DNA from 3 places in the Halomonas salsilacus genome. Region 3 is predicted to be linked to each of the others. Evidence: predicted binding sites of a transcription regulator. Region 3 holds the regulator's gene; each other region holds the start of a gene.
What was found. Region 3 encodes sigma-54, which starts transcription at its own class of promoters, with help from an activator protein. Its sites were predicted from a motif close to TGGCACNNNNNTTGCTNT; they were not measured.
Positions count from the first base shown of each region.

Region 1: the regulator sigma-54 is predicted to act here: its motif matches at 6,732-6,749, upstream of glnL (nitrogen regulation protein NR(II)).
Region 2: the regulator sigma-54 is predicted to act here: its motif matches at 1,755-1,772, upstream of ACR80S_RS09360 (amino acid ABC transporter substrate-binding protein).

Region 1 covers NZ_JBPKAQ010000011.1:37,924-47,820, forward strand. The annotation lists gene ACR80S_RS14810 (HAD family hydrolase) at 1-228, shown strand, start outside; gene ACR80S_RS14815 (translation initiation factor Sui1) at 353-727, shown strand; gene ACR80S_RS14820 (NAD-dependent protein deacetylase) at 733-1,590, opposite strand; gene ACR80S_RS14825 (nuclease-related domain-containing protein) at 1,825-2,730, shown strand; gene ACR80S_RS14830 (deoxyguanosinetriphosphate triphosphohydrolase) at 2,772-4,115, opposite strand; gene glnG (nitrogen regulation protein NR(I)) at 4,240-5,652, opposite strand; gene glnL (nitrogen regulation protein NR(II)) at 5,645-6,691, opposite strand; gene ACR80S_RS14845 (DUF4124 domain-containing protein) at 7,098-7,664, opposite strand; gene glnA (glutamate--ammonia ligase) at 7,878-9,284, opposite strand; gene ACR80S_RS14855 (hypothetical protein) at 9,821-9,897, shown strand, end outside.
Region 2 covers NZ_JBPKAQ010000005.1:124,872-134,768, reverse strand. The annotation lists gene ACR80S_RS09365 (amino acid ABC transporter permease) at 1-546, opposite strand, end outside; gene ACR80S_RS09360 (amino acid ABC transporter substrate-binding protein) at 660-1,685, opposite strand; gene ACR80S_RS09355 (VanZ family protein) at 1,956-2,342, opposite strand; gene hemE (uroporphyrinogen decarboxylase) at 2,335-3,411, opposite strand; gene ribA (GTP cyclohydrolase II) at 3,570-4,205, shown strand; gene trhA (PAQR family membrane homeostasis protein TrhA) at 4,258-4,929, shown strand; gene dxs (1-deoxy-D-xylulose-5-phosphate synthase) at 5,011-6,933, opposite strand; gene ispA ((2E,6E)-farnesyl diphosphate synthase) at 6,950-7,834, opposite strand; gene ACR80S_RS09325 (exodeoxyribonuclease VII small subunit) at 7,824-8,114, opposite strand; gene serA (phosphoglycerate dehydrogenase) at 8,344-9,594, shown strand; gene ACR80S_RS09315 (enoyl-CoA hydratase) at 9,779-9,897, shown strand, end outside.
Region 3 covers NZ_JBPKAQ010000004.1:157,969-167,865, reverse strand. The annotation lists gene ACR80S_RS07905 (MlaC/ttg2D family ABC transporter substrate-binding protein) at 1-461, opposite strand, end outside; gene mlaD (outer membrane lipid asymmetry maintenance protein MlaD) at 533-997, opposite strand; gene mlaE (lipid asymmetry maintenance ABC transporter permease subunit MlaE) at 1,044-1,826, opposite strand; gene ACR80S_RS07890 (ABC transporter ATP-binding protein) at 1,823-2,635, opposite strand; gene ACR80S_RS07885 (calcium/sodium antiporter) at 2,803-3,759, shown strand; gene ACR80S_RS07880 (KpsF/GutQ family sugar-phosphate isomerase) at 3,792-4,787, shown strand; gene ACR80S_RS07875 (KdsC family phosphatase) at 4,814-5,371, shown strand; gene lptC (LPS export ABC transporter periplasmic protein LptC) at 5,376-5,960, shown strand; gene lptA (lipopolysaccharide transport periplasmic protein LptA) at 5,957-6,463, shown strand; gene lptB (LPS export ABC transporter ATP-binding protein) at 6,472-7,197, shown strand; gene ACR80S_RS07855 (RNA polymerase factor sigma-54) at 7,396-8,811, shown strand; gene hpf (ribosome hibernation-promoting factor, HPF/YfiA family) at 8,994-9,302, shown strand; gene ACR80S_RS07845 (PTS sugar transporter subunit IIA) at 9,310-9,774, shown strand; gene rapZ (RNase adapter RapZ) at 9,821-9,897, shown strand, end outside.

The sequences.
Region 1 (9,897 bases), on a different contig from region 3:
TGTCACGCCGCCAGCGAGATGGGCTATGCCCCTGAGCAGTGCCTGGCCATCGAGGACTCGGTGGTGGGCGTGCATGCCGCCCTGAACGCCGGCATGACGGTGGTACACCTCAACCGCTTCCCGGACGTGGAGGAGACGCCGGAGGGCGCCATCATGATCACCAGCATGTTCCAGCTGCCCACCGTGGTGGCCCGGCTCACCATGGAGTCGCGTGCCGCCAGCCACTGAAGCACGCGCCCGTCTCGCGGCCCTGCTTTCGCAACCCGGCCAACATGCAGGCGATGTTCTCGGGCGCTATCATTCCCTCGCCATCCTTGATCACCCGCCCCCCACTCCGCCAGGGAGCCTTGCCATGCCGTCACTCCAGGACCAGCTGCGCGGTCTCGTCTACTCCACCGAACACGGCGAACTCTGCCCCGCCTGCCGCGAGCCGGTGGCCGATTGCCGCTGCGCAGAGGAGGCCGAACACTCGCGACTGGCCGAGCTTGACGGCATCGTACGCCTTCGCCGGGAGACCAGCGGGCGCAAGGGCAAGGGGGTCACCACTGTGTCCGGGGTGCCGCTGCCGGAGGCCGAGCTCAAGGCCCTGGCCAAGCGGCTCAAGAAGGTCTGCGGCACCGGCGGTGCCGTGAAGGAGGGCGTGATCGAGATCCAGGGAGATCACCGCGAGCGGCTCAAGGCCGAGCTGGAAAATCTCGGCCACACCGTCAAGCTGGCCGGTGGCTGAGTCGGTCAGGCGCCGCAGCAGTCGCGCAGGGCAGCCAGGGAGGCCTCCACCGGCGCCTCCACCTTGAGCGCGTAAAGATCATCGGCGCGGGTACGGCCGAGGTTGAAGCAGGCGATGGGCTTGCCATCGCGGGCGGCGGCCCGGGCGAAGCGAAAGCCTGAGAAGACCATCAGCGAAGAGCCCACCACCAGCAGGGCATCGCTCTCCTCCACCAGCGCAAAGGCCCGCGCCACGCTTTCCCGGGGCACGCTGTCGCCGAAGAACACCACGTCGGGCTTCCAGATGCCGCTGCCGCAGCGGGAGCAGTCGGGCACTCGGAAGTCGGAGAAATCGGCCTCCAGATCGGCATCGCCATCGGGCGCCGCCCGGGCCGACACGTCGGCCCAGCGGGGATTGAGCCGGGCAAGCTCGGCATGAAGCGCGTGGCGCATGCGACTCGCCCCGCAGGCCATGCAGCGCACCCGGTCGGCGCGACCGTGCAGGTCGATGACCCGCCGCGACCCCGCCCGCTGGTGCAGGCCATCCACGTTCTGGGTGATCACCCCGCTGATCCGCCCCAGGCCCTCCAGTTCGGCCAGCAGCCGATGGGCCGGGTTGGGCCGTGCCTCACCGAGCACCCGAAAACCCGCCAGGGCCCGCGCCCAGTAGCGCTGCCGTGCGGCGTGGCTGCCCATGAACTGCTGGTGCTGCATGGGCGGCGAACGCTTCCATTCACCGTGCCGGTCGCGATAGTCGGGAATCCCGCTACCGGTGCTGACGCCGGCGCCGGTGAGCACCGCCAGACGCGGATAGCGGGTCGCGAAGTCACCCAGCGCCTGGCGCGCCTCGACGCCCAGCGTCATGCCCTGAATGGCTGACGTCATGCCGGTGGTCTCCCTGCAGTGTGTCGAGATAGGTGCGTACCCACCATTAGCCGAGTGCCAGAAGCGCCGAAAGTGCCAACTGTTACCAAAAGCGCCAACAGTTGCCAATAGCGCCAACAGTTGCCAAAAGTACCGCACGCCGAAAGAGCATGGCCCCGGAGGGTCAAGGTTGTCTAGAATGGGCCCACCGTCTCGTCACTCCGCCACTCCCTCACTGATGGGCAAGGAACCCCGATGGCCTGGCTGGAATACCTGCTCCCCCTGATCTTCGTCTTCCCCCTGGCCGCCCTGGCGGTGATCGTGGTGGCGCTGCGCAACCTGCACGACGCCCGGGTACGCTCCCCCTTCGACGCCCACCCGCTGCGCGAACCCGGCCAGGCCCTGCGCGACCGCCTGGACCGCGCCTTCGCCGACCTGTTCCTCAACGGCGCCCTGGGGCCGATCGCCTCCCTGGCGCCGCTGGTCTACGGCATGGGCCGCATGCTCTTCGCCAGCGAGCAGGCCTGGGTCGAGTGGGCCCTCTATGGCGTGTTCAGCACCCTGCTGGTGCTGCTGTTCTGCTTTCTGCTGATGCGCGACTTCCAGCGCATCCGTCGCCTGAAGCTGGGCCTGGCCTGCGAGCTGGCGGTGGGCCAGGAACTGGAGCGCCTGATACGCCCCGAGGCGCACCCCTATTACGTCTTCCACGATGTACCGGCCAAGGGCACCCGCATCAACCACGTGGTGGTCACCCCCTGCGGCGTCTTCGTGGTGGAAACCCGCGCACGCACTCGGCCCTTCACCCCCGCCGGCAAGGAGATCAACCTGGTCACCGTGGAACCCTCACGCCTGCGCTTCCCCGGCTGGAGCGAGCGCCAGCCGCTGGAAAAGACCCGCGAGCTGACGGGGTGGATGGGCGGCTGGCTCACCGAGCTCACCGGCCGCACGGTGCCGGTCATGGGCGTCCTGACGCTGCCCGGCTGGGACGTGGACGCCCGCCAGGGCCCCGATGACCTGCTGGTGGTCAGCGGCGAAGCCCTGGCCGACCGACTCGCCGAGCTCTGCCCCGGTGAGTTCGATAACCAGACCCACGACGCCGTGATCGGCGTGCTGATGGAGCGCGTCGCCCGCCTGGAGCGACTGCCGGGCCACCCCGACTAGGGTGACACTGGCCTGGTTGACATGACCGGGCGCTCCACCCCTCAGTCCCCCCGCAGCCGGCCTCCCATCTCCTGGGCCAGATCCACGGCGTAGTGGTCGGTCATGCCACCGATGAAATCAAGCATGCGCCGATAGCTGTCGTAGAGCGACCAGGAGGGGCGCGGAGTGTTCTCGCCGATCAGCGCCAGCACCCGCTGGTGCTTGAAGGTCGAGTGACCGGTATGGTGGAGCTCGTGTGCGGCCCCGATAAAGGCCTCCAGCAGGATGCCCAGCGTGGTATAGGCACCAATTTCCAGCTTGGCCTTGCGCTCATTCTGGAAGATCCGCTCCCGGGCCAGCTGCTTGGCGGCCTTGACGCCCCAATCCAGGTCCGGATGGCAGAGCTCCAGCAGGTCCTGCCGCAGGCGCCCCCCCAGCAGCTCCGCCTCGTGCTGCACGAAGACCGCCCCCACGTCGTTTACCGCCCGCTCCATGGCCGCCCCTCGCAGGGCGGCGATGCGCCGCCGCTGGGAGACTCCGTGACGCTGCATGGCCGCGTAGTCCGCCGGTTCGCCGCCGGCGATCTGGATCAACACCTCGGCGACCTCCTCGAAGCGCAGGATACCCATCTCCAGGCCATCCTCCAGGTCGAGCAGCGCATAGCAGATGTCGTCGGCGGCCTCCACCAGCCAGGCCAGCGGGTGGCGACACCAGCGCCCCTGGCCCTGGGGTAGCAGCCCCAGCCGCGCGGCGACCTCGACCAGCAGCTCGCGCTCGCTCTGGTAGCAGCCGAACTTGCCGGCCGCCCCGCCGTGCTCCACCGTCCAGGGGTACTTGAGCAGGGTGCCCAGGGTCGCCGTGGTCAGGCGCATGCCGCCGCGAAACTGGTTGTATTCGACCTGGGTGACGATGCGAAAGCCCTGGGCGTTGCCCTCGTAGGTGAGCAGGTCCTTTCGCTCGAGTTCTGACAAGCCCTCGAGCAGGCCGCTGCCGTTAGCGCGGGCGAACCAGTCGCGAATGGCGTACTCGCCGGCATGGCCGAAGGGCGGATTGCCGATATCGTGGCCCAGGCAGGCCGCCTGGACGATCACTCCCATATCGGCCGGGGTGATCCATCCGGGCAGACGGCCGCTGAGCCGCTCGCCGACGATCATGCCCAGCGATCGGCCCACGCAGCCCACCTCCAGGGAGTGGGTCAGGCGGGTATGGATATGGTCGTTTTCGGTCAACGGATGCACCTGGGTCTTGCGTCCCAGGCGCCGGAAGGAACCGGCGAAGACGATGCGGTCGTGGTCCTTGTGGAAGGGACTGCGGCCGATCTCGTCGCGGCCGCCACCGGGGCGCTCATCGCGCCGGTCGTGCAGGCGACTCGGATCCAGCAGCCGCTCCCAGCTCATCTGCGTCATGGGCGATCTCTCCTTGAGAGGCCCATTCTGGCAGCCGCCGCCGCCGCCGCCCAGCCCTGGCGCGCGGGAACGCCGGCCGAAGGCTGTACCTCTCGAGGTGTCGCCGTCGACAGGCCTGAGGGGGTCAGTCCCCGTCGGCCAGCGCCGGCAGCAATGTCTTCAATTTACGCGACAGGGTATTGCGACCCCAGCCGAGCAGCTCGGCGGCCTCGCCCTTGCGCCCGCCGGTGTGGCGCAGCGCGGTCTCGATGAGGATGCGCTCGAAGTCCGGCACGGCCTCCTCCAGCAGGTGGGTGTGCCCCGCGGCCAGGGCGCGGTCGGCCCAGTCGCGAAAGGCCGCCCGCCAGTCGCCGCTGGGCGCAAAGCCCCCGTCGCTGCCGCGCAGCTCCGGCGGCAGGTCCTCCACCAGGATCTCGCGACCGGAGGCCATCACCGTCAGCCAGCGACAGGTGTTCTCCAGCTGTCGCACGTTGCCCGGCCAGGGCAGGCGGGTCAGGTGGGTCTCGGCCTCGGGGGTCAGCACCTTGATGTCGGTGGAGAGCTCCTTGGCCGCCTCGGCCAGGAAGTGGCGGGCCAGTTGGGGGATGTCCTCGCGCCGCTCGGCCAGCTTCGGCAGATGCACGCGGATCACGTTGAGGCGGTGGAAGAGGTCCTCGCGGAAGCGCCCGTCATCCACCAGGTTCTCGAGGTTCTGGTGGGTGGCGGCGATGATGCGCACATCCACCTTCACCGGCGTATGGCCACCGACCCGGTAGAACTCGCCGTCGGCTAGCACCCGCAGCAGGCGGGTCTGGGTCTCGGCAGGCATGTCGCCGATCTCGTCCAGGAACAGGGTGCCGCCATCGGCCTGCTCGAAGCGCCCCTGGCGCTGGGCGGCCGCACCGGTGAAGGCGCCCTTCTCGTGGCCAAACAGCTCCGACTCGATCAGGTCCTTGGGGATCGCCGCCATGTTCAGCGCGATGAAGGGCTTGCCGGCCCGCGGGCTGTGCTGGTGGAGGGCCCGGGCCACCCGCTCCTTGCCGGTACCCGACTCGCCGTTGATCAGCACCGTGATGTGCGAGTGCGACAGCCGACCGATGGCGCGAAACACCTCCTGCATGGCCGGGGCCTCGCCGATGATCTCGGCGCCCAGCCCCTCGGGCACGCTCACGGGACGCTGGCGCTCCCTGGCGTGGGCCACGGCGCGCCGCACCAGCGCCAGCGCCTCGTCCACGTCGAAGGGCTTGGGCAGGTACTCGAAGGCGCCACCCTGGTAGGAGGCCACCGCACTGTCCAGGTCGGAGTGGGCGGTCATCACGATCACCGGCAGGTCGGGATGGGCCTCGCGCACCCGGGCCATCAGGTCCAGGCCATCGATTCCCGGCATGCGGATATCGGTAACCAGCACATCGGGCGGGGTGTCGAGCAAGCGCTGCAGGGCCGTGTCGGCGCGCTCGATGCACTCCACGTCGAGATCGGGTTGGGCGAGGGCACGTTCGAGCACCCAGCGGATGGCGCGGTCGTCATCGACGACCACCACGCGTGCAGCGTCAGTCATGGCGCTTCTCCAGGGGAATCAGCAGTCGGAATTCGGTCTGTCCGGGCACGGAATCACATTCGATCAGGCCCTGGTGCTGGTGCAGGATCGCCTGGGCGATGGAGAGCCCCAGGCCACTGCCTTCGGCGCGACCCGAAACCATGGGATAGAAGAGCGTCTCGCGCAGCGCCTCGGGCACTCCCGGGCCGTTGTCGATAACCGCCACCTCGCACACCAGGCGGTGACGCTCCGCCCCCAGGGTGAACTGACGCCGCGCCCGGGTGCGCAGCACCAGCCGAGGCCCGGGTGTGCCCGCCTCGGTCATCGCCTCCACGGCGTTGCGCGCCACGTTGAGCAGCGCCTGGATCATCTGCGCCTCGTCGCCGGCGAGATCGGGCAGGCTGGGGTCATAGTCGCGTTCGACCCGCACCTCGGGGTGCTCGACAATCAGCAGCGAGCGCACCCGCTCCAGCACCTTGTGGATATTGAGCGGCTCGTGGCGGGTCATGCGGTTGGGGCCCAGCATGGAGTCCACCAGGTCGCGCAGCCGGTCCACCTCCTCGACGATGATCCGTGTGAACTCCTTGAGGTTCGGATCGTCGAGGTCGCGCTCCAGCAGTTGGGCCGCCCCGCGGATGCCACCGAGGGGATTTTTCACCTCATGGGCCAGGCCGCGAGTCAGCACCTTGATGGTCTCCTGACGGGTCATCAGCGCCTCCTCCCGGGAGATGCGCATCAACCGGTCGCGGGGCTCGATCTCCAGCAGCAACTCCTCCCGGGAGAGCGGCGTGACCGTGTAGTCCACGGTAAGTGTCTCACCGCCCAGCAGGGTCAGGCGCGCTTCGCGCTGGGTGAAGGGGTGGCACTCGTCCCGCGCCTTGCCCAGGACCTCACCGAGCCCATCATCGCTCTCCATCAGGGCGCACAGCGCCCCACACTTCACCCGGCTGAGGCTGATCGCCAGCAGCGCCTCGGCGGCAGGGTTCATCCATTGCAGCCTCAGCTCGCCGTCCAGCAGGACCACGGCGGTAGAGAGGTGCTCCATCAAGCGTTGGTACATCGAGTCGGCCATGTCGGATCCTGGGGGAAGACACCAAGCGGATGCAAGAAGCGCGCCAGATTCGCGAGCTCCCACACCAAGGGCCCGCGCTGTCGCGTCACAGCGCTAACGCACCAAAATAAGGCATAACGAGAAAGCCTGCACGTCGCGACGGCCAATCCTGGTGCGCCCGTCGCCCCACGAAGGCTCAGCGGCCGGAGCCGCGTTCCTCACGACGGCGCAGCGGGGGATCTTCTGCGGGCAGCCGGCGAACCCTTTCGTCTCCGCGACGCAGCGGCGACGGCGCCTCGACGGGTGGAGGCACCGGTTTCACGGGCCAGTGAGGCCGATCACCCCCGTGGTAGGGGCGACAGGGCCTCGGGCTTCCGTCCGGACACCACGGCCAGGGCGCCCAGCGCGGGGGCAGCTAATTGGCGGGGCGGTTAACCCTGGCTCGGTGCACGTAGATGGTCACCGGTGAGCTGCGGTGGCGAACGGCACCGCTGCCGTCGAGAAGCTCGGCCTGCAGCACATGCTCGCCGGGATTCATGTTGGCCACCATGAAGGCCGTGGTATGCATCGCCGTCTGGCTCACCTGGCCATCCACTAGCAGGCGTACCCGATGGTCCTCGCGCAGGTCGGGCTCGATGCCCAGCTCCACCGACACGTTGCCCGCCGACCCCACCGGGAAGGCCTGCTCATGGCCGGGCGAGAGGATGCGGAAGCCGTCATAGGGCATGAAGGGCTGCCCGGGGGAGCCCGTCGCGGCGGCCGCACCGCTGCCCTCGAGGCGCGGCGCCGGCTGGCCGGTGCGCACCTCACCGCTGGAGGGCACCACGGTCAGTGGCGCGAGTTCCACCTGCTCGCCGCCCCGGTCCGGATTGTCGGTGAAGACCACGTTGCCCTGGGCGTCGGTGGTGCGATAGATCGTCTGGGCCTGGGCGGCCAGGCTGAATGACAGCCCCACCACCAGTGCCATCACGGCCTTGTTCATGGATACCCCCTGCGCGCCGCCTTCCCGGCGGTCTGTGGATGGAGTCGCACATTGCGTCTGCGGCGCACGACTCCCGTCGTTGGTGCTCCCTTGGATAGTGAACAAGATAAAGGGGTTCCGCCATGGCGGAACCCCTTTTCGATCAACGCCGCAGCGTCGGTGCCCGGCCAGGTCGCTTGGCGCCTGGCCGATGCCGTCATCGGCCGTTAGCCGTTAGCAGCTGTAGTACATGTCGAATTCAATGGGGTGAGTGGTCATGCGGATGCGTTCCACGTCTTCCATCTTCAGTTCGATGTAGGCATCGATCATGTCATCGGTGAACACGCCACCCTCGGTCAGGAAGGCGCGGTCCTGGTCCAGCGCCTCCAGGGCCTGGTCGAGGCTGTGGGCCACGGTCGGCACGGCCTTGCCTTCTTCCGGCGGCAAGTCATAGAGGTTCTTGTCCATGGCGTCGCCGGGGTGGATCTTGTTCTTGATGCCGTCGATACCGGCCATCAACATCGCTGCGAAGCACAGGTAGGGGTTGGCGGTCGGGTCCGGGAAGCGGAGCTCCACGCGCTTGCCCTTGGGGCTGGCGGTGTAGGGGATACGGATGGAGGCGGAGCGGTTGCGGGCGCTGTAGGCCAGCATCACCGGCGCCTCGAAGCCAGGCACCAGACGCTTGTAGGAGTTGGTGGAAGCGTTGGCGAAGGCGTTCAGGGCCCGGGCATGCTTGATGATGCCGCCGATGTAGTAGATCGCCATCTCGGAGAGACCGGCGTACTCGTCACCCGCGAACTGGTTGTTGCCCTCCTTCCAGAACGACTGGTGCACGTGCATCCCGCTGCCGTTGTCGCCGACCAGCGGCTTGGGCATGAAGGTGGCGGTCTTGCCGTAGGCGTGAGCCACGTTGTGGATCACGTACTTCATCTCCTGGACCTCGTCGGCCTTCTTGACCAGGGTATTGAACTTGATCCCGATCTCATTCTGGCCAGCGTTGGCCACCTCATGGTGGTGCACCTCCACGGTCTGGCCGATCGCCTCCAAGGTGTTGCACATGGCGCCGCGGATGTCGTGGAAGCTGTCCACCGGGGGCACCGGGAAGTAGCCGCCCTTGACGCGCGGACGGTGGGCCAGGTTGCCGCCCTCGATGGCGCGGTCGGTGGACCAGGCACCCTCTTCCGAGGAGATCTTGTACATGGAGCCCTCGATATCGGACTTCCAGTGCACCTCGTCGAAGATGAAGAATTCGGGCTCCGGGCCGAAGAAGGCGGTATCGCCCAGGCCGGTGGACTGCAGGTAGGCCTCGGCGCGCTTGGCGATGGAGCGCGGATCACGCTCGTAGCCCTGCATGGTGGCCGGCTCGATGATGTCGCAGCGCAGCACCAGGGTGGAGTCCTCGGTGAAGGGATCGAGGAAGGCGGTGCCGTCTTCCGGACGCAGGATCATGTCGGACTCGTTGATGCCCTTCCAGCCGGAGATGGAAGAGCCATCGAACATCTGGCCGTTCTCGAAAAACTCCTCGTCCACGTCACGGGCCGGAATGGTGACATGCTGTTCCTTACCACGGGTATCGGTGAAGCGCAGATCGACCCACTTCACGTCATGTTCTTCAATCAGGGCGAGAGTCTTGGCAGACATGGTGTCCTCCGGGGTTGAGCTTGGTTCGAAACCTTGGATAGTGCGAATTCGGGGTAGTGCGAAATCAAGGTACTGCGACGTTGTAGCATGCCGCGGACCACCTGCCCACGGCTGCCGGTATTCTTTCCGGCGCTGCCTAATACATTGCACGCGCCATGCCAACACTGCACCCCGATGCGGCAAAAAACAAACAACCAACTGGTTTAACTGTATAAAACGGGAGCATTCGGCGCACCAGCCTGAATCAGCGACGCCCTTATGGCACGCTCCGCCAGCGTATCGCCCCAGCAAATGCACCATATGGGTGCACAAAGCCTCGCCAATGCACTCCGAAAGCGCGCATGACGTTGCTCATACCCGGCAAAGGGCAGTCGACGGGCAAAACCACCCAATGCCTAACCAGAAAAACCGCGCCACAACCCTTTGATACGCACACTGACCAACGACTACACTCGCTTACGACGCCTTTAGGCACCGGCAGCGAACCCTGGCAGCCGGTCCGTGCCCCCATGGTGCGGCCCCATTCTGGAGTTCGCATGAGCGATTTCACCGGCTGCATTTTCATCGACGCCCGCAGCGCCGGCTCCCGCCTGCCGCGGCAGTTGGCCGTGGT
Region 2 (9,897 bases), on a different contig from region 3:
CTCGAAGAGCGGCTCCGGCAGGAAGAGGCCGCGCACGTTGATGAACACCGCCTCGCCCAGGGAGATGCTGTCCCGGGGGCTTGGCAGGGTTCGCAGCACCGCGAAGTACCAGAAGAAGATCTGCAGCAGCAGCGGAATGTTGCGGAAGGTCTCGATATAGATATTCGCCAGACGGGCAATCAGCCAGTTGGGCGACAGCCGGGCGATGCCGACGGTGAAGCCGATGATCGTCGCCGCCAGCACGCCGAGGGCCGAGACCAGCAGGGTATTGAGCAGACCCACCAGGAAGGTGCGGCCGTAGGTGCTCTGCGAGGAGTAATCGACCAGGCTCTGGACGATGCCGAAGCCCGCGGTGTTGTTGAGAAAGCCGAAGCCGGTGGTGATCCCCCGCTGGGCGAGGTTCGCCTGGGTATTGCCGATGATGAAGATCAGGAACGCGACCACGGCGGCCACCAGCAGCAGCTGGAAGATCAGCGCCCGCTTAGCGCGATCACGCCAGAAGGGCGGCCTGGGACCCGTCGAACGGGCCTGGGGTCTTGTGGGCATGGGGAGGGTCTCCGCCTGGATCCGTCAAGCAGCATGCAGGGCGGCCGCCCCGGGATCCCCGGGACGGCAGTTGGTTCGGTTCCCCGGCGCCGGTCGGCGCCGGGGCAGGCCACTCAGCGGATCGGCGGAGCGTAGTGGAGCCCACCCTCGGTCCACAGGGCGTTGATGCCGCGCGGGATCTCCAGGGGGGAGTCCATGCCGACGTTGCGCTCGTAGCTCTCGCCGTAGTTACCCACCTGCTTGATGATGTGGTAGGCCCAGTCGGCGGCGAGGCCCATGCCCTCGCCGTAGTTGCCATCCTGGCCCAGCAGGCGCGCGATGTCCGGATCTTCCGACGCGAGCATCTCATCGACGTTCTCGCTGGTGATGCCCATCTCCTCGGCGTTGAGCATGGCGAACAGCGACCACTTGACGATGTTGAACCACTGATCGTCTCCCTGGCGCACCACCGGCCCCAGCGGCTCCTTGGAGATGATCTCCGGCAGGATCATGGACGCGTCCGGCTCGGCGAGCTGGATGCGCAGCGCCGCCAGCTGGGAGGTATCGGAGGTCAGCACGTCGCAGCGGCCGGCCTCGTAGCCGCCCACGGTCTGCTCGGACGTATCGAAGACGATGGGGTCGAACGCCATGCTGTTGGCGCGGAAGTAGTCGGCCACATTGAGCTCGGTGGTGGTGCCGGACTGGATGCAGATCGCCGCGCCGTCGAGCTCCAGGGCGCTTCCGATGCCCATCTCGCGATGGATCATGAAGCCGATGCCGTCGTAGAAGGTCACGCCGGTGAAGTTGAGGCCCAGGGTGGTATCGCGTGTAGTCGTCCAGGTGGTATTGCGGGAGAGCACGTCCGCCTCGCCGGACTGAAGCGCAGTGAATCGCTCCACGGCGTTGAGCGACACGTAGCGCACCGCCTCCGCATCGCCGAACACCGCGGCCGCCACGGCGCGGCAGACGTCGACGTCCAGGCCCCGCCACTCGCCCTCATCGTCCGGGGCCGAGAAGCCCGGCAGTCCGTCGCTGACCCCGCACTGCACAGCGCCGCGGTCGCGGGTCTCCTCCAGGGTGGCCGCCTGGGCGACGGAGGAAGTCGTGAAGGCCAGGGCGCCGGCGGAGGCCAGCAGGAGCAGCTTGTTGTTGTTCAGCATGGGGATCGTCCCTCGCGTGGATTGTGAGTCTTGTTGGTATCGCGTCATGCCGCAGCATGTCATGAGACATTAGCAAGGAACGTTCCAACTCAGGAATCTGCCGCAGAAGGTCAACTTTCAACGCTTGGCAAGTCCGCCACTGCACCGGGTGGGCGCGTCTGGAAAGGCGCTCGGCACACCCGCGGCGCACTCAGCGATTCGGCCAGTCTGACGGCAAGCACCCCGCCACCGGAATCGGTGGCGGGGTGCCAGGAGGTAACGGGAGATCGCTCAGGGGCGTCGCAGCGGCCCTCGACGCAACAGGTGAAGAAGCAGCACCGCGAAGCCGGCGCCCAGTGAGTTGGCGAGGATGTCCCACCCGTCGCCGCCGCTGCGGCCCGGCACCGGGATCTGGGCAACTTCGATGGCGATGCCGAAGAGCACGGCCATCCGGAAGGTGCGGGGCAGGCGGACCCCGGAAAGGCCGATCAGCCCGGCGAGGCCGGCATAGCCGACAAAGTGGTTGGCCTTGTCCCAGGGCAGGTGGGAGGGCATCTGACTCCCCGGCGTCAGGCTGCCCAGGGCGATGGCCAGCGCCCCCCCCACGGCCAGCACCGCCCACAGGCGGCGCCGGTCATGCAGGCGCTGGAGCCATTCGACCCTGGCCCCCTCAGCCATGCTGGATCTGGCGGTGGTAGGCGGGGCTCAGCTCGTGCAGGGCCTCCATGAAGGCGGTGACCCGGTCCGGGTTGGTGAACTGGCTGATGCCGTGGCCCAGGTTAAACACGTGGCCGGGACCCTGGCCGTAGCTGTCGAGGATGCGCGCCACCTCGGCACGGATCGCTGCGGGACGGGCGAACAGCACGTTGGGGTCCAGGTTGCCCTGCAGGGCCACCTTGTGGCCGACCCGGGCGCGGGCGTCGGAGAGCTCCGTGGACCAGTCGAGGCCCACGGCGTCGGAGCCCGCCAGGGCGATGTCCTCGAGCCACTGGCCGCCGTTCTTGGTGAACAGGATCACCGGTACGCGCTTGCCGTCATGCTCGCGGATCAGGCCGGCGACGATCTGCTCCATGTAGCGCAGCGAGAACTCCAGGTAGGCCGGGGTGGAGAGGGCGCCGCCCCAGGTGTCGAAGATCTGCACGGCCTGGGCACCGGCGCGGATCTGGGCATTGAGGTACTCGGTGACCGCCGTGGCCAGGGTGTCGAGCAGGTCATGCATCACGCTGGGCGTGTCGTAGAGCATGGTCTTGACGTGGCGGAAGTCCTTGCTGGAGCTGCCCTCCACCATGTAGGTGGCCAGGGTCCAGGGGCTGCCAGAGAAGCCGATCAGTGGCACCCTGCCGTTCAGCTCGCGGCGGATGGTGGAGACCGCGCGCATCACGTAGTCGAGATCGCGCTCGGCATCGGGCACCGCCAGCGCCGCCACGTCCTCGGCGATGCGCACCGGCTTGCGGAACTTGGGTCCCTCGCCGGTCTCGAAATAGAGCCCCAGCCCCATGGCGTCGGGGATGGTGAGGATATCCGAGAAGAGGATCGCCGCGTCCAGGGGATAGCGCTCGAGGGGCTGCAGGGTCACCTCGCAGGCCAGGTCCTGATTGCGGCAGAGATCCATGAAGTTGCCGGCCTCGGCCCGCGTGGCGCGATACTCCGGCAGGTAGCGGCCGGCCTGGCGCATCATCCACACCGGAGTGCGATCCACAGGCTGACGCGCCAAAGCGCGCAGAAAGCGATCATTCTTGAGTTCCATGCAGGCGGTCATCCACGGGAAATGTGGACCATATTGTACCCGATTGGCGCGCACGGGGCTGCGGTCGTGAGCCCGGCGCGGCTTCCTGCTAGAATGGAGCCCCACCCGCCGGCACCGCCCTGCCGTGGATAAAGAAGGGCCTGACACCGAGGTACCCCGTGACGATCCGATTCATCGCCGCCTCCCGGCTGCCCACCCCCTGGGCCACCTTCACCATGCATGGCTTCGAGGATGAGGCCACCGGCAAGGATCATATCGCCCTGACCCTGGGCGACCTGACAGACGGCGAGCCGGTGCTGGGACGGGTCCACTCCGAGTGCCTGACCGGCGACGCGCTGTTCTCCATGCGCTGCGACTGCGGCTACCAGCTCCAGGAGGCGCTCAAGCGCATCGCCGACGAAGGCCGCGGGGCGCTGCTCTACCTGCGCCAGGAGGGACGCGGCATCGGCCTGCTCAACAAGATCCGCGCCTACCACCTCCAGGACCTGGGCGCCGACACCGTGGAGGCCAACGAGCAGCTCGGCTTCGGCGCCGACCTGCGCCGCTACGACCTCTGCGTGCCGATGCTCGAGCACCTCGGCGTGGCATCGCTTAGACTGATGACCAACAACCCGCGCAAGGTCGAGGCCCTGACCAACGCCGGCGTGCGCGTCGTGGAGCGGGTCCCGCTGACCACCGGCCTGAACCCCCACAACGAGCACTACCTCTCCACCAAGGCCGGCAAGCTCGGCCACATGATGGCGCTGGGCGACTTCACCCAGGCCAGCGACGTGGACATCGAACGCAAGCCCTGAGGATGGCTCCCTTGCCGCGCCCGGGGCCACCCCTGACCAGGGAGGAGACCCGATGAAACGCCCATCCTGCGAACCGGACACCCCCTTCAGCGTCGCCGAGGAGTGGCTGCACAGCATCAGTCACGGGATCGGCGCGGTACTGAGCCTGGCCGGGGCCGCCGTGCTGCTGGTGCTGGCCAGCCTGGCCACCCATGTCGACCCCTTGAAGCTCGCCGGCATCGGCCTCTACGGCACCAGCCTGGTGCTGCTCTACACCGCCTCGACGCTCTACCACGGCGTCCGCCACCCACGCCTCAAGCGGCTGTTCCAACTGCTGGACCACTGCGCCATCTACCTGCTGATCGCCGGCACCTACACACCCTTCCTGCTGGTCAACCTGCGAGGCCCCACCGGCTGGACACTGTTCGCCGTGGTCTGGACCCTGGCGCTTGGGGGCATCGCCTGCAAGCTACTCTGGCCCCACCGCTTCGCGGCACTGCGTGTCGGCATCTACCTGCTGATGGGCTGGCTGATCCTCTTCGCCGGCGGCGAGATGACCGAGCGTCTGCCGTCCGCCGGCCTGCTCCTGCTGGTCGCCGGCGGCCTCACCTATACCCTGGGCGTGATCTTCTACGCCATTCGCGCGATTCCTTTCAACCACGTCATCTGGCACCTGTTCGTGCTGGGCGGCAGCGCCTTCCACTACTTCGCGGTCTATACCGCCGTGCTGCCCTTCGGCGCCTGACCCCGGATACGCGACCGCCCCGCCCCTCTTGTCGAGGAGACGGGGCGGGGTGATTACGCGTGTCTCGGGAAGCGGCGGCGCTCAGCCCAGCCGGGCGCGGATCGCCGCCTCGATGCCCTCGGCGTCCAGGCCGCAGTTGGCCAGCAGCTCGGCGGGCTTGCCATGTTCCACGAAGGCGTCGGGCAGGCCCAGGTTAAGCACTGACACCGACACGCCTTCGGCCATCAGCAGCTCGTTGACCGCGCTGCCGACACCGCCGGCCACCACGTTCTCCTCCAGGGTCACCAACAGGTCGTGACGGGCAGCCGCTTCGAGGATTGTCTCGCGATCCAGCGGCTTCACCGAGCGCATGTTGAGGTGGCAGGCGTCGAGACGCTCGGCCACCTCGACGGCCGGGGTATTGAGGCTGCCGAAGGCCAGCAGGGCGACGCGATGCCCCGCCTCGGCGCCGCTCTCGCGGCGCCTCTCGGCCCGGCCGATCGGCATGGGCGCCAGGTGCGCGGGGATCGTCACGCCGGGGCCTGCGCCGCGCGGGTAGCGCACCGCGGCGGGGCCCGGATGGTGATAGGCGGTGCTGAGCATGGCGCGACACTCCGCTTCGTCGGCGGGCGCCAGCACTACCAGGCCGGGCACGCAGCGCAGGTAGGAGAGGTCCAGGCTGCCGTGGTGGGTGGGGCCGTCCTCGCCTACCAGGCCGGCGCGGTCGATGGCGAAGGTGACATCAAGCGCCTGCACCGCCACGTCGTGGATCAGCTGGTCGTAGCCGCGCTGCAGGAAGGTGGAGTAGATCGCCACCACCGGCTTCATGCCCTCGCAGGCCATGCCGGCGGCCAGGGTCACCGCGTGCTGCTCGGCGATAGCCACGTCGAAGTAGCGCTCGGGGTACTCCCGGGAGAAGCGGATCAGATCGGAGCCCTCACGCATGGCCGGGGTGATGCCCATCAGCCGCTCGTCGGCGGCGGCCATGTCACACAGCCAGTCGCCGAAGACGTTGCAGTACTTGGGTGTCTTGACCGGCGCGGCCGGCTTGAAGGGCGGTGGCGTGTCGCCGTGCGTCTCAGGCTCGCGCTTCTCCAGCTTGGTGATGGCGTGATAGCCGATGGGGTCCGCCTCGGCGGGCAGGAAACCGCGCCCCTTGCAGGTCTTGACATGGAGGAACTGGGGACCCTCCAGGTCGCGCATGTTGCGCAGTGTCTGCACCAGCAGCGGCAGGTCGTGGCCGTCGATGGGGCCGATGTAGTTGAAGCCCATCTCCTCGAAGAGCGTGGCCGGGCTAACCATGCCCTTCATGTGCTCCTCGGTGCGCCGCGCCAGCTCCAGCGCCCCGGGCAGGTGGGAGAGCACCTTCTTGCCGCCCTCGCGCATGGTGATGTAGGGCGTGCTGACCAGGATCCGCGCCAGGTAGCTGGCGATGCCGCCGACGTTCTCGGAGATCGACATCTCGTTGTCGTTGAGTACCACCAGCAGGTTGGCGTCCACGTGGCCGGCGTGGGCCAAGGCCTCGAAGGCCATGCCCGCGGTGAGGGCGCCATCGCCGATCACCGCGCAGGTACGCCGCGACTCGCCCCTGGCACGGGAGGCCAGCGCCATGCCCAGCGCCGCCGAGATCGAGGTACTGGAGTGGCCCACGCCGAAGGTGTCGTACTCCGACTCGGCGCGCCGCGGGAAGGCCGCCAGGCCGCCGTAGTGCCGGATGTTTGTCATCGCCTCGCGGCGCCCGGTGAGGATCTTGTGGGGGTAGGCCTGGTGACCCACGTCCCACACCAGCCGGTCATGGGGGGTCTCCAGCGCCTGATGGAGCGCCACGGTGAGCTCCACGACGCCGAGGCCGGCCCCGAAGTGCCCCCCTGAGACCCCCACGCTGTAGAGCAGGTAGGCACGCAGCTCATCGGCCACCTGCGCCAGCTGCGCGGTGGACATGGCGCGCAGCGCAGCCGGGGTGTCCAGGGTGTCGAGCAGCGGCGTGGCCGGACGCTCGGCGGGAATCTCGTCGAACAGCTTCATGGGGTCATCTATCGTGTCAGTGGTCGCGCTCGATCATGTAGCGAGCCAGGGCCTTCAAGGGAGCGGCGTCTTCGCCCAGCGGGGCGAGAGCCACTACGGCCGCCTCCACCAGCTCGGCGGCACGGGCGCGAGCACCCTCCAGGCCCAGCAGGCTCGGATAGGTGGGCTTGTCGCGGGCGGCATCCGCCCCGGAAGCCTTGCCCAGGGTGGCGGTGTCGCCGGTCACGTCAAGCACATCGTCGTGGATCTGGAAGGCCAGGCCGATAGCCCGGGCGTAGTCATCCAGGGCGGCCAGGCGTGGATTACCTTCGGCCGCGGCGACCAGCCCGCCCAGATGCACCGCGGCGCGAATCAGCGCACCGGTCTTGTGGCCGTGCATGGTGGCCATGGCCTCGGCGTCAGGGTGGCCTCCCACGGCGGCCAGGTCCAGCGCCTGGCCGGCCACCATGCCGTCGCGACCGGCGGCCTGGGCCAGCGTATGGATCATCGCCGGCAGGCGCGGGTGGCTGGCGCGCGCCAGCACCTCGAAGGCCAGCGCCTGCAGGGCGTCGCCGGCCAGGATCGCCGTGGCCTCGTCGAAGGCCTTGTGCACCGTGGGCTGGCCGCGGCGCAGGTCGTCGTCGTCCATGGCCGGCAGGTCATCGTGGACCAGAGAATAGGCGTGTATCAGCTCGATGGCCATGGCCGGGGCGTCGAGGGCGGCGTCCTCGGCCCCCAAGGCGCGCCCGGCGGCGTAGACCAGCACCGGCCGAAGCCGCTTGCCGCCTACCAGCACGCCGTGGCGCATGGCGGCATCCAGGCGCGGCACCGCGGCACCACGCCCGCCGAACAGCGCCTGTAGCCTGGCATCCACCCGGGCGCGATCTGCGGCCAGGCCGGCCGCCAGGGTCTCAGGGTTCACTCTCGTCCTCCACGGGCGACGCGAAGGGCGCCAGGGCCATGCCGCCCTTGGCACCCTCGGTCAAGGTACGCACCCTGAGCTCGGCCTCATCGAGGCGGCGCTGGGCGTCGCGGGTCAGGCGTACGCCCTCCTCGAAGGCGGCCAGGGAGGACTCCAACGAGAGTTCACCGGACTCCAGCCGCTCGACGAGCCGCTCCAGGCGCTCGACGGTAGCCGCGAAGTCGACCGCTTCCGCCTCGTCGCCCTGTTGGCCATCGGGCCGCTTCCTGCGCTCCGCCATCGCTCTCCTCGCCCCGCTTGCGCCTGATCCGGCATCTCGAAAGGAGACAGTATACACACTCCCCCCCGGGGGTCGTCTGCCCCGCGGCCCGAGGGCCTTGACTTGCATGGCGTTCAGCATGGCAGCGCAGCATTTTCATCCTGGCTCATAGCCGGCCTGTGCTAAGATATCGCCTCTTTACCACACCTGACACTGTATGCGGCTCGCGCCGGAAGGGGTTGATTCGACCATGGCCAAGACGTCCCTGGACAAGAGCAAGATCAAGGTCCTGCTACTCGAGGGGGTCCACCAGAGCGCGGTGGACAATCTGCGCAACGCCGGATACTCGAACATCGAGCACCTGCCCACCTCGCTGGACGAGGCGGCGCTGATCGAGAAGATCCGCGACGTGCACTTCATCGGCATTCGTTCGCGCACCCAGCTCACCGAGCGCGTTTTCGCCGCCGCCGAGAAGCTGGTGGCCGTGGGTTGCTTCTGCATCGGCACCAACCAGGTCGACCTCAATGCGGCTCTGGTACGCGGCATACCGGTCTTCAATGCGCCCTACTCCAACACCCGTTCGGTGGCCGAGCTGGTGCTGGCCGAGGCGATCATGCTGCTGCGCGGCATCCCCGAAAAGAACACCCTGGCCCACCGCGGCGGCTGGCAGAAGTCGGCGAAGAACTCCCACGAGGCCCGCGGCAAGACCCTGGGTATCGTCGGCTATGGTAGCATCGGCTCGCAGCTCTCGGTGCTGGCCGAGTCGCTGGGCTTCGACGTCATCTTCTACGACGTGGTGGCCAAGCTGGGCATGGGCAACGCCCGCCAGGTGGCCAGCCTGAATGAGCTGCTGGGCCGCGCCGACGTGGTCAGCCTGCACGTGCCGGAACTGCCCTCCACCAAGTGGATGGTCGGCGCCGAACAGATCGCCCGCATGAAGCAGGGGGCCATCCTGATGAACGCCTCCCGCGGCACCGTGGTGGTGATCGAGGCCCTGGCCGAGGCGATCCAGGCCGGCAAGCTCAATGGCGCCGCGGTGGACGTCTTCCCGGTGGAGCCCAAGGGCAACAACGAGGAGTTCGAGAGCCCGCTGCGCGGCCTGCACAACGTGATCCTCACCCCTCACGTCGGCGGCTCCACCTTGGAGGCCCAGGAGAACATCGGCATCGAGGTCTCCGAGAAGCTGGTCACCTACTCCGACAACGGCACCACTGTCACCTCGGTCAACTTCCCCGAGGTGGCGCTGCCGGCCCACCCGGACAAGCACCGCCTGCTGCACATCCACGACAACGTGCCGGGCGTGCTCTCCGAGATCAACCGGGTGCTCTCCGAGAACGGTATCAACATCGCCGGCCAGTACCTGCAGACCAACGAGAAGGTCGGCTACGTGGTAATCGACGTGGACAAGGCCTACGGCTCCCAGGCCCTGGACGCCCTGCGCCAGGTGGAGCACACCCTCAAGGTGCGGGTGCTCTACTCACAGGCCGGCCAGGACGCCTGACTCTCTCGCGTTCTCTCGTCTGCCCATCCGCCGCGTCACTCGACGCGGCGGTTTGCGTTGGTGGGCCATACATGCAGAGCACCCGCTATCCATGGTCGAAGTGCATGCCCCCTGTCGAGCGCGCTAGCCTGGCGGCAGGCCACGCCAGTGATAACCGGCTCGTGATAACAAAAGGGAGACTCCCATGAGCGACTCGACCCCGCCCTTGCTGCGCCGCGACAGCGGCGGCGTGGCCACCCTGACCCTCAGCCGCCCAGCGAGCTTCAACGCCCTCTCCGAGGAGATGCTGGTGGCCCTCAAGGA
Region 3 (9,897 bases):
CTGACCGGATAGACCTGACCGTTGGTGGCCACCACCTCCATGTCGACGCTGGCCTGATCCTCGTGGCGCTGGGGCCGCTGGTTGTCCAGCACGCGCAGCTCACGGTAGTCGAAGGTGACCAGGCCCTTGGTGTAGGTATCGATGAGGGTCTTGCGGAAGGTGTCGGCGAAACGCGAGCGCTGCTGGGGCGTGGCATTCTGGAAGTAGCGCCCCATCACGCTGGCACCGATGTAGCGGAAATCGGCGATATCATCGAGGCTGTCATCGACCAGCCCCTTGAGCTCGTCGATGTTGTCGGCGAAGTAGTCGCGTCGCCCCTCGATTTCGGCGGTCAGCGTCTCGACGCTCAGACGGATCACCTGCTCGGGGGTGCGCTCTGGGGCCGCCGTGACCGGCAGGGCGAAGAGCATCAGCACCAGGCCGACCAGCAACTTACGGAAGGGTAGGAAAACGCGATTCATGCAGTCACTCTCCTTGAAGCGAACCAGATCGACGCTCAGGCGCGTCAATCGCTGACCATGACGCTTTAGCGTCAATCACTGACCAAGTTGGACACGAACTGCTGGATGAGTTCTTCCAGCACGATGGCCGACTGGGTGTCCCGCAGGGCATCACCATTGGCCAGGGTCTCCGGGTCGCCGCCCACGGAGAGCCCGATGTACTGCTCACCGAGCAAGCCGGCGGTGAGAATCGCCGCGGTGGTATCCCGGGAGAGCTTGCCTTCCAGTTCGCCGTTCAGCTCCAGGATCACCCGGGCGTCGTACCAGTCGGTATCCAGCTCGATGGCCGACACCCGGCCCACGGTAACGCCGGCCATGGTGACCCTTGCCCGCGGCTTTAGGCTGCCGATGTTGGCGAAATTGGCCTCCAGGCGGAAGGTATCCCCCGGGGGCTGGAGGGTCATCCCGCTGACCCGCAGGCCCAGGAATACCAGGCCGAGGATGCCGGCGAGCATGAACAGACCCACCCCCAGCTCCATCATCTTGCTGCGCTTCATCATCTCTCTCCGAACATCAAGGCTTACCGCCGCTCCTATCTCCCGATCAGGAGAGGCCGCCGAACATCATCGCGGTCAATACGAAATCGAGGCCGAGCACGGCCAATGAGGAGTAGACCACCGTGCGGGTGGTGGCCCGTGAGATCCCCTCCGAGGTGGGCACCAGGTCATAGCCCTGGAATACCGCAATCCAGGTCACCACCACCGCGAAGACCAGGCTCTTGACCATGCCGTTGCCGATGTCACCGATGAACTCGACGCTGGCCTGCATATTGCCCCAGTAGGAGCCCTCGAAGACACCGAGCCACTCCACGCCCACCAGGTAGCCCCCGTAGATGCCGACCACGCTAAAACCGATGGTCAGCAGCGGCAGGGCCACGAAGCCCGCCCACAGGCGCGGTGCCACCACCCGGCGCAGCGGGTCGACGCCGATCATCTCCATGCTGGAGAGCTGCTCGGTAGCCTTCATCAAGCCGATCTCGGCGGTCAGCGCCGAGCCCGCCCGGCCGGCGAAGAGCAGCGCCGCCACCACCGGCGCCAGCTCGCGCAGCAGCGACAGCGCCACCATCTGTCCCAGCGCCTGCTCGGCGCCGAAGTCGACCAGGAGGGTATAGCCCTGCAGTGCCAGCACCATGCCGATGAACAGCCCCGAGACCAGCACGATGGCCAGCGACAGCACACCCACGAAGTGCATCTGGCGCACCCACAGGCCGAACCCCTCCCGGGACGGCATCCCGACGGCGGACTGGGCCACGAAGATGCCGGCGCGGCCCAGCGACTCGAGCAGGTCGCAGCCCCGCCGCCCCAGGCCCATGATACGCGCGATCATCGCCGCCCTCCCTCATCGAGGATATCGGTGTAGAAGTCCACTGCTGGGTAATGGAAGGGCACCGGGCCGTCGGGCTCGCCGTGGACGAACTGGCTGACCCGAGGATCCTGATCCACGTCGAGGCTCTTTGGGGTGCCGTGGGCCATGACCTGGCCGTCGGCGATCACATAAACATAGTCGGCGATGGTCAGGGTCTCCTTGATATCGTGGGAGACCACGATGGAAGTGAGCCCCAGGGCCTCGTTGAGCCGCTTGATCAGCTGCACCAGCACGCCCATGGAGATCGGGTCCTGGCCGACGAAGGGTTCGTCGTAGAGGATCAACTCCGGGTCCAGGGCCATCGCCCGGGCCAGCGCCACCCGGCGCGCCATGCCGCCCGAGAGCTCAGCGGGCATCAGCTCCCGGGCACCGCGCAGCCCCACCGCCTCGAGCTTCATCAGTACCAGGTCGCGGATCATTGCCTGGGGGAGATCGGTGTGCACGCGCAGCGGGAAGGCGACGTTCTCGAACACGCTGAGGTCCGAAAACAGCGCCCCGCTCTGGAACAGCATGCCCATGCGCTGGCGCATGGTGAACAGCGCGCGGCGCGTCTGGCGATGCACGTCCTCGCCGTCGATCAGCACGCGACCCGAATCGGGGGTGAGCTGCCCGCCTATCAGCTTCAGCATCGTGGTCTTGCCGGTGCCGCTGGGACCCATAATGGCGGTAATCCTGCCCCGCGGGATGGAGAGATCGACGCCGCGGAAGATCTCCATGTCACCTCGCGAGAAATACAGATCCTCCACCACCACGAAGGGAGTGTCACTCATCGGCTCGTCAGCTCTCTCGGCAACCCTGGGAATAATTATCGAACATCGTATCCTAACTACCCTGGCCGGCGCCAGCGACACGCTCATCGCCCTCGCCTCGCGTCCTTGCACTCACCGGGGCCAGCGCGTCTAATGCGCCCTTCCCGATTGACGGCCAAGGACACCCCATGCTGGTACCGCTGATCATCGTGCTGCTGGGTCTGGCAGCGCTGATGTGGAGCGCCGACCGCTTCGTGGGGGCGGCGGCGGCCACCGCCCAGAAGGCCGGCATGAGCAAACTTCTAGTGGGCATGACGGTGGTGGCGCTGGGCACCTCGGCTCCGGAGATGGTGGTCTCGACGATGGCGTCCCTCGACGGCATCCCCGACCTGGCCACCGGTAACGCCCTGGGCTCTAACATCGCCAACATCGGCCTGGTGCTGGGCATCACCGCCCTGGTCGTGCCGATCCCGGTGCGCTTCTCCATCGTACGCCGCGAGCTGCCCCTGCTGCTGGGCGCCACCGGCCTGGCCGGCTATGCCCTGGCCAATGGCATCCTCGGCCGCTTCGACGCCCTCTTCCTGCTGTTGCTGCTGGTGTTCAGCCTGTGGTTGCTGTTTCGCGCCGACACCCCGGACGTCCCCGACGCCGCCGCCGGCGAGATCCCCGACATGGCGCTGCCTCGGGCACTGGCCTGGCTGGTGGCGTCCCTGCTGGTACTGGCCGTCGGCTCACGCGCCGTGGTGTGGGGCGCCAGCGAACTGGCCCGCGGGCTGGGCATCAGCGAACTGGTCATCGGACTGACCGTGGTCGCCATCGGCACCAGTCTGCCGGAACTGGTCGCCTGTGTGGCCAGTGCGCTCAAGCGCCATCACGATATCACCATCGGCAACGTGATCGGCTCCAACCTCTTCAACCTGCTAGTCGTGTTGCCCATCCCCGGCCTGCTCGCTCCCGGTCCCAGCGATCCGGCAGCCGCGGGGCGCGACTATCCGGTGATGCTGGCACTGACGCTGGTGCTGGGCATGCTGCTGCTCTGGCAGCGCCGCGGACGGATCGGGAGACTCCCAGGCGTCCTGCTGGCCACCAGCTATCTGGGCTACCTGGCCTGGGTCGGCCTGGCCAGTCTCGGCGTCGCCACTTGAGTGAACCCGCGCAACAGGCAACAATCAGCGCCATGACTCAAAATATCCCCCAGGGCACGGCCCCCTCCCTGCTGCGCGACAGCGCCCGGCGCACCCTGCGGCTCGAGCAGCAGGCCATCGGGGCCCTGGTCGAGCGACTCGACGCCGACTTCGACCGCGCCTGCCAGCTGATTCTCGCCTGCCACGGCCGCGTGATCGTCACCGGCATGGGCAAGTCGGGCCACGTCGCTGGCAAGATCGCCGCGACCCTGGCCAGTACCGGCACGCCCGCCTTCTTCGTGCACCCCGGCGAGGCCAGCCACGGCGATCTGGGTATGATCACCCCCGGCGACGTGGTGCTGGCGCTCTCCAACTCCGGCGAGACCGCCGAGGTGACCGCCCTGCTGCCGCTGCTCAAGCGCATGGGCGTGCCGATGATCAGCATGACCGGCCGCCCCGCCTCCACGCTCGCGCGCCACGCCGAGGCGCACCTCGACGCCGGAGTCGAGCGCGAGGCCTGTCCGCTGGATCTGGCGCCCACCGCCTCCACCACCGCCGCCCTGGCGCTGGGCGATGCCCTGGCGGTGGCACTGCTGGAGTCCCGCGGCTTTACCGCCGAGGAGTTCGCCCTCTCCCATCCCGGCGGTAGCCTCGGTAAACGTCTGCTGCTGCGGGTTGGTGACCTCATGCACGACGGCGCACGGCTGCCGATCGTGCCGCTGGGCAGTCCGCTGCGTGACGCCTTGCTGGAGATTACCCGCCAGGGGCTCGGCTTTACCTGCGTGGTGGACGAACAGGGCCAGCTGGCCGGGGTCTACACCGACGGCGACCTGCGCCGCACTCTGGACCAGCACAGCGATCTCTCGGGCCTGACCGTCGATGAGGTGATGACCCGCCCCGGCAAGCGGGTGTCGGCAGAGATGCTGGCCGCCGAGGCGGTGAAGCTGATGGAGGACCACCGCATCTCCGCCCTGGCGGTGGTCGACGACACGGGCCGCCCGGTGGGCGCCTTGAACATGCACGACCTGCTGGCCAGCGGCGTGATCTGATTCCCACTCACCCAACCGGAGCTCCCATGCCCCACAACCTTCCGCTGCAAGACCCCCGCCTGGTGGACCGCCTGCGCCTCATCCGCCTGCTGGCCCTGGACGTCGACGGCGTCCTCACCGACGGCCAGCTCTTCTTCCAGGCCGACGGCACCGAGATCAAGGCATTCAACGTCCAGGACGGCCATGGCCTCAAACTGCTCAAGCGTGCCGGCATCGAGGTGGCGCTGATCACTGGCCGCGACTCGCCCACGGTGAGTCACCGCGCCGCGGCGCTGGGGATCCAGCACGTCTTCCAGGGCGTGGAGAAAAAGCTGCCGGTGCTCCGCGACCTCTGCACCCGCCTCGGCCTGGAGTTCGACCAGGTGTCCTACTGCGGCGACGACATGCCCGACGTGGGCGCCATCCGCCGCGCCGGCGTGGGCATCAGCGTGCCCAACGCCCCCGAGTACATCCGCCAGCACGCCGACTGGGTGACGGTCAGGAGCGGCGGCCAGGGTGCGGTCCGCGAGGTCTGCGACACCCTGCTCAAGGCCCAGGGCCACTGGGACGCGGTGCTCGACACCTACCTGCACGGGGCCGGCTGAGCCCATGACCCTGCCGCGGCCATCGTTTCGGGTCTGGCTGTTCCTGCTGCTGGTGGCGCTGGGCGGCGTGATGACGCTGCTCGACTCTCGCAGCGTCCGCGAGCCCGGCGCGGTGCCCCGGGACGCAGCCGGCGAACCCGACTTCTACCTGGAGGGCGCGCGGCTGACCCGCTTCGACGCCGAGGGGCGGGCCCACCAGCGCGTCGATACCCCCCGGCTGGTGCACACCCCCCATGACGACGTCACCCGCCTCGAGACCCCCAACGCCCGGCTCTTCGACAGCGCCGGCCGGATGTGGCTGGCAACGGCCGACAGCGGCGTGCTGGGCGCCGGCGGCAACCCGCTGACGCTCTCCGGCAGCGCCCGTCTTCACGCCCCCGAGGAGCGCTGGCAGCTCGACACGGAGGTGCTCCACTATGACGCCAACATCGGCCATGCCTGGAGCGACACCCCGGCCCTGCTCCAGCAGCCCCCCCAGCACATGCGCGGCGAGCGCTTCGACGCCTGGCTCCATGACAACCGCGCCCGGCTGACCGACAATGTGCGCGGCCACCATCCGCCCGAGACCCCAGAGGACCCCCAGCCATGAAGCGAACCTCCGCCCTGCTGCTCTGCCTGCTGCTGCCGCTGGTCGCCGCGCCGACCCTCGCCCAGAGCCGCGACGCCGAGGCCCCCATCGAGGTGGAGGCCGACCGGCTCGACCTGGACGACCGCGCCGGCTCCGCCGTCTACACCGGCGAGGTGGATATCCGCCAGGGCAGCATGCGCCTGACCGGCGACCGGGTGGAGATCCAGCGCAACGCCCAGGGCCAGCTCTCCCAGGCCATGGCCACCGGCGAGCGCGCCTACCTGGAGCAGCAGCCCGACCCCAGTGAACCGATGGTGCGCGGCTGGGGCCGCACCATCATCTACCACGTGGCCGAGCGCCGCATGGAGCTGATCGACCGCGCCGAGCTGCACCAGGGCGGCGACACCTTCGACGGCGGCTACCTGGAGTACTTCCTCGACCGCCGCGTGGTGCAGGCCCGCAGCGAGGGCGAGGGCGTCGAAGGACGCCAGCGCATCCGCATGACCCTCCAGCCCGAGCAGTAAGGCCGCCCATGAAGACCCTCCATGCCCGCCACCTGGCCAAGAGCTACAAGCGCCGCCGTGTGGTCAAGGACATCAACCTGGCCATCCGTCAGGGCAGTATCGTCGGCCTGCTGGGCCCCAACGGCGCCGGCAAGACCACCTCCTTCTACATGATCGTGGGGCTGGTGCGCGCCGACGCCGGCGAGGTCGCCATCGACGACCTGGACCTGTCGCGGGCCGCCATGCACGAACGCGCCCGGGCCGGCATCGGCTACCTGCCCCAGGAGGCGTCGATCTTTCGCAAGCTCTCCGTGGCCGACAACATCATGGCGATCCTCGAAACCCGAAAGGACCTCGACCGGGAGGGGCGCCGGGCGCGTCTCGAGCAGCTGCTCGAAGAGTTCCATGTGACCCACATCCGCGACAACCTCGGCATGAGCCTCTCCGGCGGCGAGCGACGGCGGGTGGAGATTGCCCGGGCCCTGGCAACGGAACCCGCCTTCATCCTGCTCGACGAGCCCTTCGCCGGGGTCGACCCCATCTCGGTGGGCGAGATCAAGGGCGTCATCCGCCAGCTCAAGGCCCGTGGCATCGGCGTGCTGATCACCGATCACAACGTCCGCGAGACCCTCGACATCTGCGACACCGCCTACATCGTCGGCGACGGCCAGATCATCGCCGAGGGGAACGCCGAGGCGATACTGGCCAACCAGCGGGTGCGCGATGTCTACCTGGGGCAAGATTTCCGCCTCTGACCACGTGCCTCTTGTCCACCGGCATCTTTCCTGCGGACCTTACGATCACAATCCTATGAAATGCCAGTCGTAATTTTATGACGGCATGCCAATTGCGGCTGGCACATAATTTGCAAATCAAGCACTTGCAAGCCCGCGGCACCCGGGCTAGGGTGAGGCTTCCGGCCACTTCCCGGCACACGAGGGCAGACCATCACGATGGCCATGAAAGCCTCCCTGCAGCTGCGCGTCGGCACCCAGCTGACCATGACCCCCCAACTCCAGCAGGCCATCGCCCTGCTGCAGCTCTCCACACTCGACCTGCGCCAGGAGATCCAGCAGGCGCTGGAGTCCAACCCCATGCTGGAGCTCGAGGAGGAGTTCGGCGAGCAGACGGTGAGCGAGACCCCGGAGGACGACTGGGCCAACGAGATCCCCGAGGAGCTCGTCACCGACAGCGACTGGTCGGATACCTACCAGGACCTGGCCGCCCCCACCGGCAGCAGCGAGGGTCTGGACTTCGAGCGCGAGGCGGCCCCCCAGAGCCTGCAGGGGCACCTGACCTGGCAGCTGGCGATGACCGACCTGGCCCCACGCGAGCGTCAGGTCGCCGAGAGCCTGATCGACGCCGTGGACGCCGCCGGCTACCTGGCCCAGCCCCTGGACGAGATCCGCGACGGCCTCAGGACCCAGGGGCTCGAGGGGCTGCGCAGCGCCGAGATCGAACAGGTGCTGCTGCGCCTGCAGCAGTTCGAACCCACCGGCGTCTTCGCCCGGGACCTGCGCGAGTGCCTGATGCTGCAGCTCGCCGCCCGGCCCGACGACACCCCGCTGCTGCCCCAGGCGCGGCGACTGGTTCGCCAGTTCCTCGAGGCCCTGGCCGGCGACGATCGACGTCTGCTCAAGCGCCGCCTGGGCCTGGACGACGACGCCCTGGACACGGCCATCGCCCTGGTACGCTCCCTGGACCCGCGCCCCGGAAGCGCCTATTCAAGCGTCGAGAATGACTATGTAATTCCCGACCTGGTGGCACGCCACGACAGCCGCGGGTGGCACGTGGAGCTCAACCAGGAGGCCCTGCCGCGGCTGCGCATCCAGCCCGACTATGCCTCGCTGATCCGCCGCGCCGACAAGAGCCAGGACAACCAGTTTCTCAAGGACCACCTGCTGGAGGCGCGCTGGCTGATAAAGAGCCTCTCCAGCCGCAACGATACCCTGCTGCGCGTCGGGCGCGAGATCATGGTCCGCCAGCTCGACTTCCTGGAACGCGGCGAGGAGGCGATGAGGCCGTTGATCCTGGCCGACATCGCAAAGGTCGTGGAGATGCACGAATCGACAATCTCCCGTGTCACCACCCAGAAATACATCCACACGCCCCGGGGCGTGTTCGAGCTGAAGTTTTTCTTCTCCAGCCAGGTGGGTGGCAACGGCGAGGGCGACGCCCACTCCAGCACTGCCATCCGCGCGCGCCTGCGCAAGCTGATCCAGGAGGAATCCCCGCGCAAGCCGCTCTCCGACAGCAAGCTGGTGACCCTGCTCGACGAGGCCGGCATCCAGGTGGCCAGGCGAACCGTGGCGAAGTACCGCGAAGCCATGGGCATCCCCTCCTCCAGCGAACGCAAGCGGCTGAGGTAGCCCAGGCGCACGGTGGCGCTTTCGATAGCCGGCCGCGAAGCCATGGGCATCCCCTCCGCCAGGGCGCACAAGCGGCTTCGATGACCTGCATCAGCCCCGCCGACGCGGCGGCGGGGCGAGGGGTATGCAAGGCAGGAAAAAGGGTTACAATCGATCCATCACCAACGAGCAAGGAGCGTGTCATGCAAGTCAACATCACCGGCCATCATGTGGAACTGACCGATGCCCTGCGTGGCTATGTGGACGAAAAACTGGCACGCGTGGAGCGCCACTACGACAACATCACCAACGTACAAGTGACCCTGTCCGTGGAGAAGGAGCGTCAACACGCCGCCTGCACCCTGCACGCCGCCGGTGCCGACCTGCACGCCGAGGCCCAGGATGGCGACATGTATGCCGCCATCGACGCCCTGGCCGACAAGCTCGACCGCCAGCTGGTCAAGCACAAGGAAAAGGCCCAGGCCCGCGCCCAGGGCGCCGGCGCTCGCTGAGCCTGTCATGTCACTGGAAACCATCCTGCCCCCGGAACGCACCTTGTTTGGTGTTCCCGGTGGCAGCAAGAAACGGGTGCTGGAGTTCTTCAGCACCTTCATCGCCCAGAATACGCCCAGCCTCGACAGCCAGGAGGTGTTCAGCCGGCTGATCGGGCGCGAGCGACTCGGCAGTACCGGCATCGGCCACGGGGTGGCCATCCCCCACGCCCGCAGCCCTCACTGCAAGACCCCTATCGCCGGCTTCCTGAAGCTGGCCGAACCGGTGGACTTCGACGCCATCGACGGCGAGCCAGTCGACCTGGTGTTCGTGCTGCTGGTGCCCGAGGAGGCCGACGACGCTCACCTGACCCTGCTCGCCCAGGTGGCCGGCGTCATGAACAACGCCGAGACCCGCAGCGGGCTGCGCAAGAGCGAAAGCCAGCGCGAGCTCCACGAACGACTCATCGAGGCGATCCGACGACAGGGGTAGATCCCCCCGCGGGCCGCCCGGCCAGATTGACGACCAGGAGACCCCCATGCAGCTCGTGATCATCAGCGGTCGTTCCGGCTCGGGCAAGTCGATCGCGCTGCAGGCCCTGGAAGACCTCGGCTA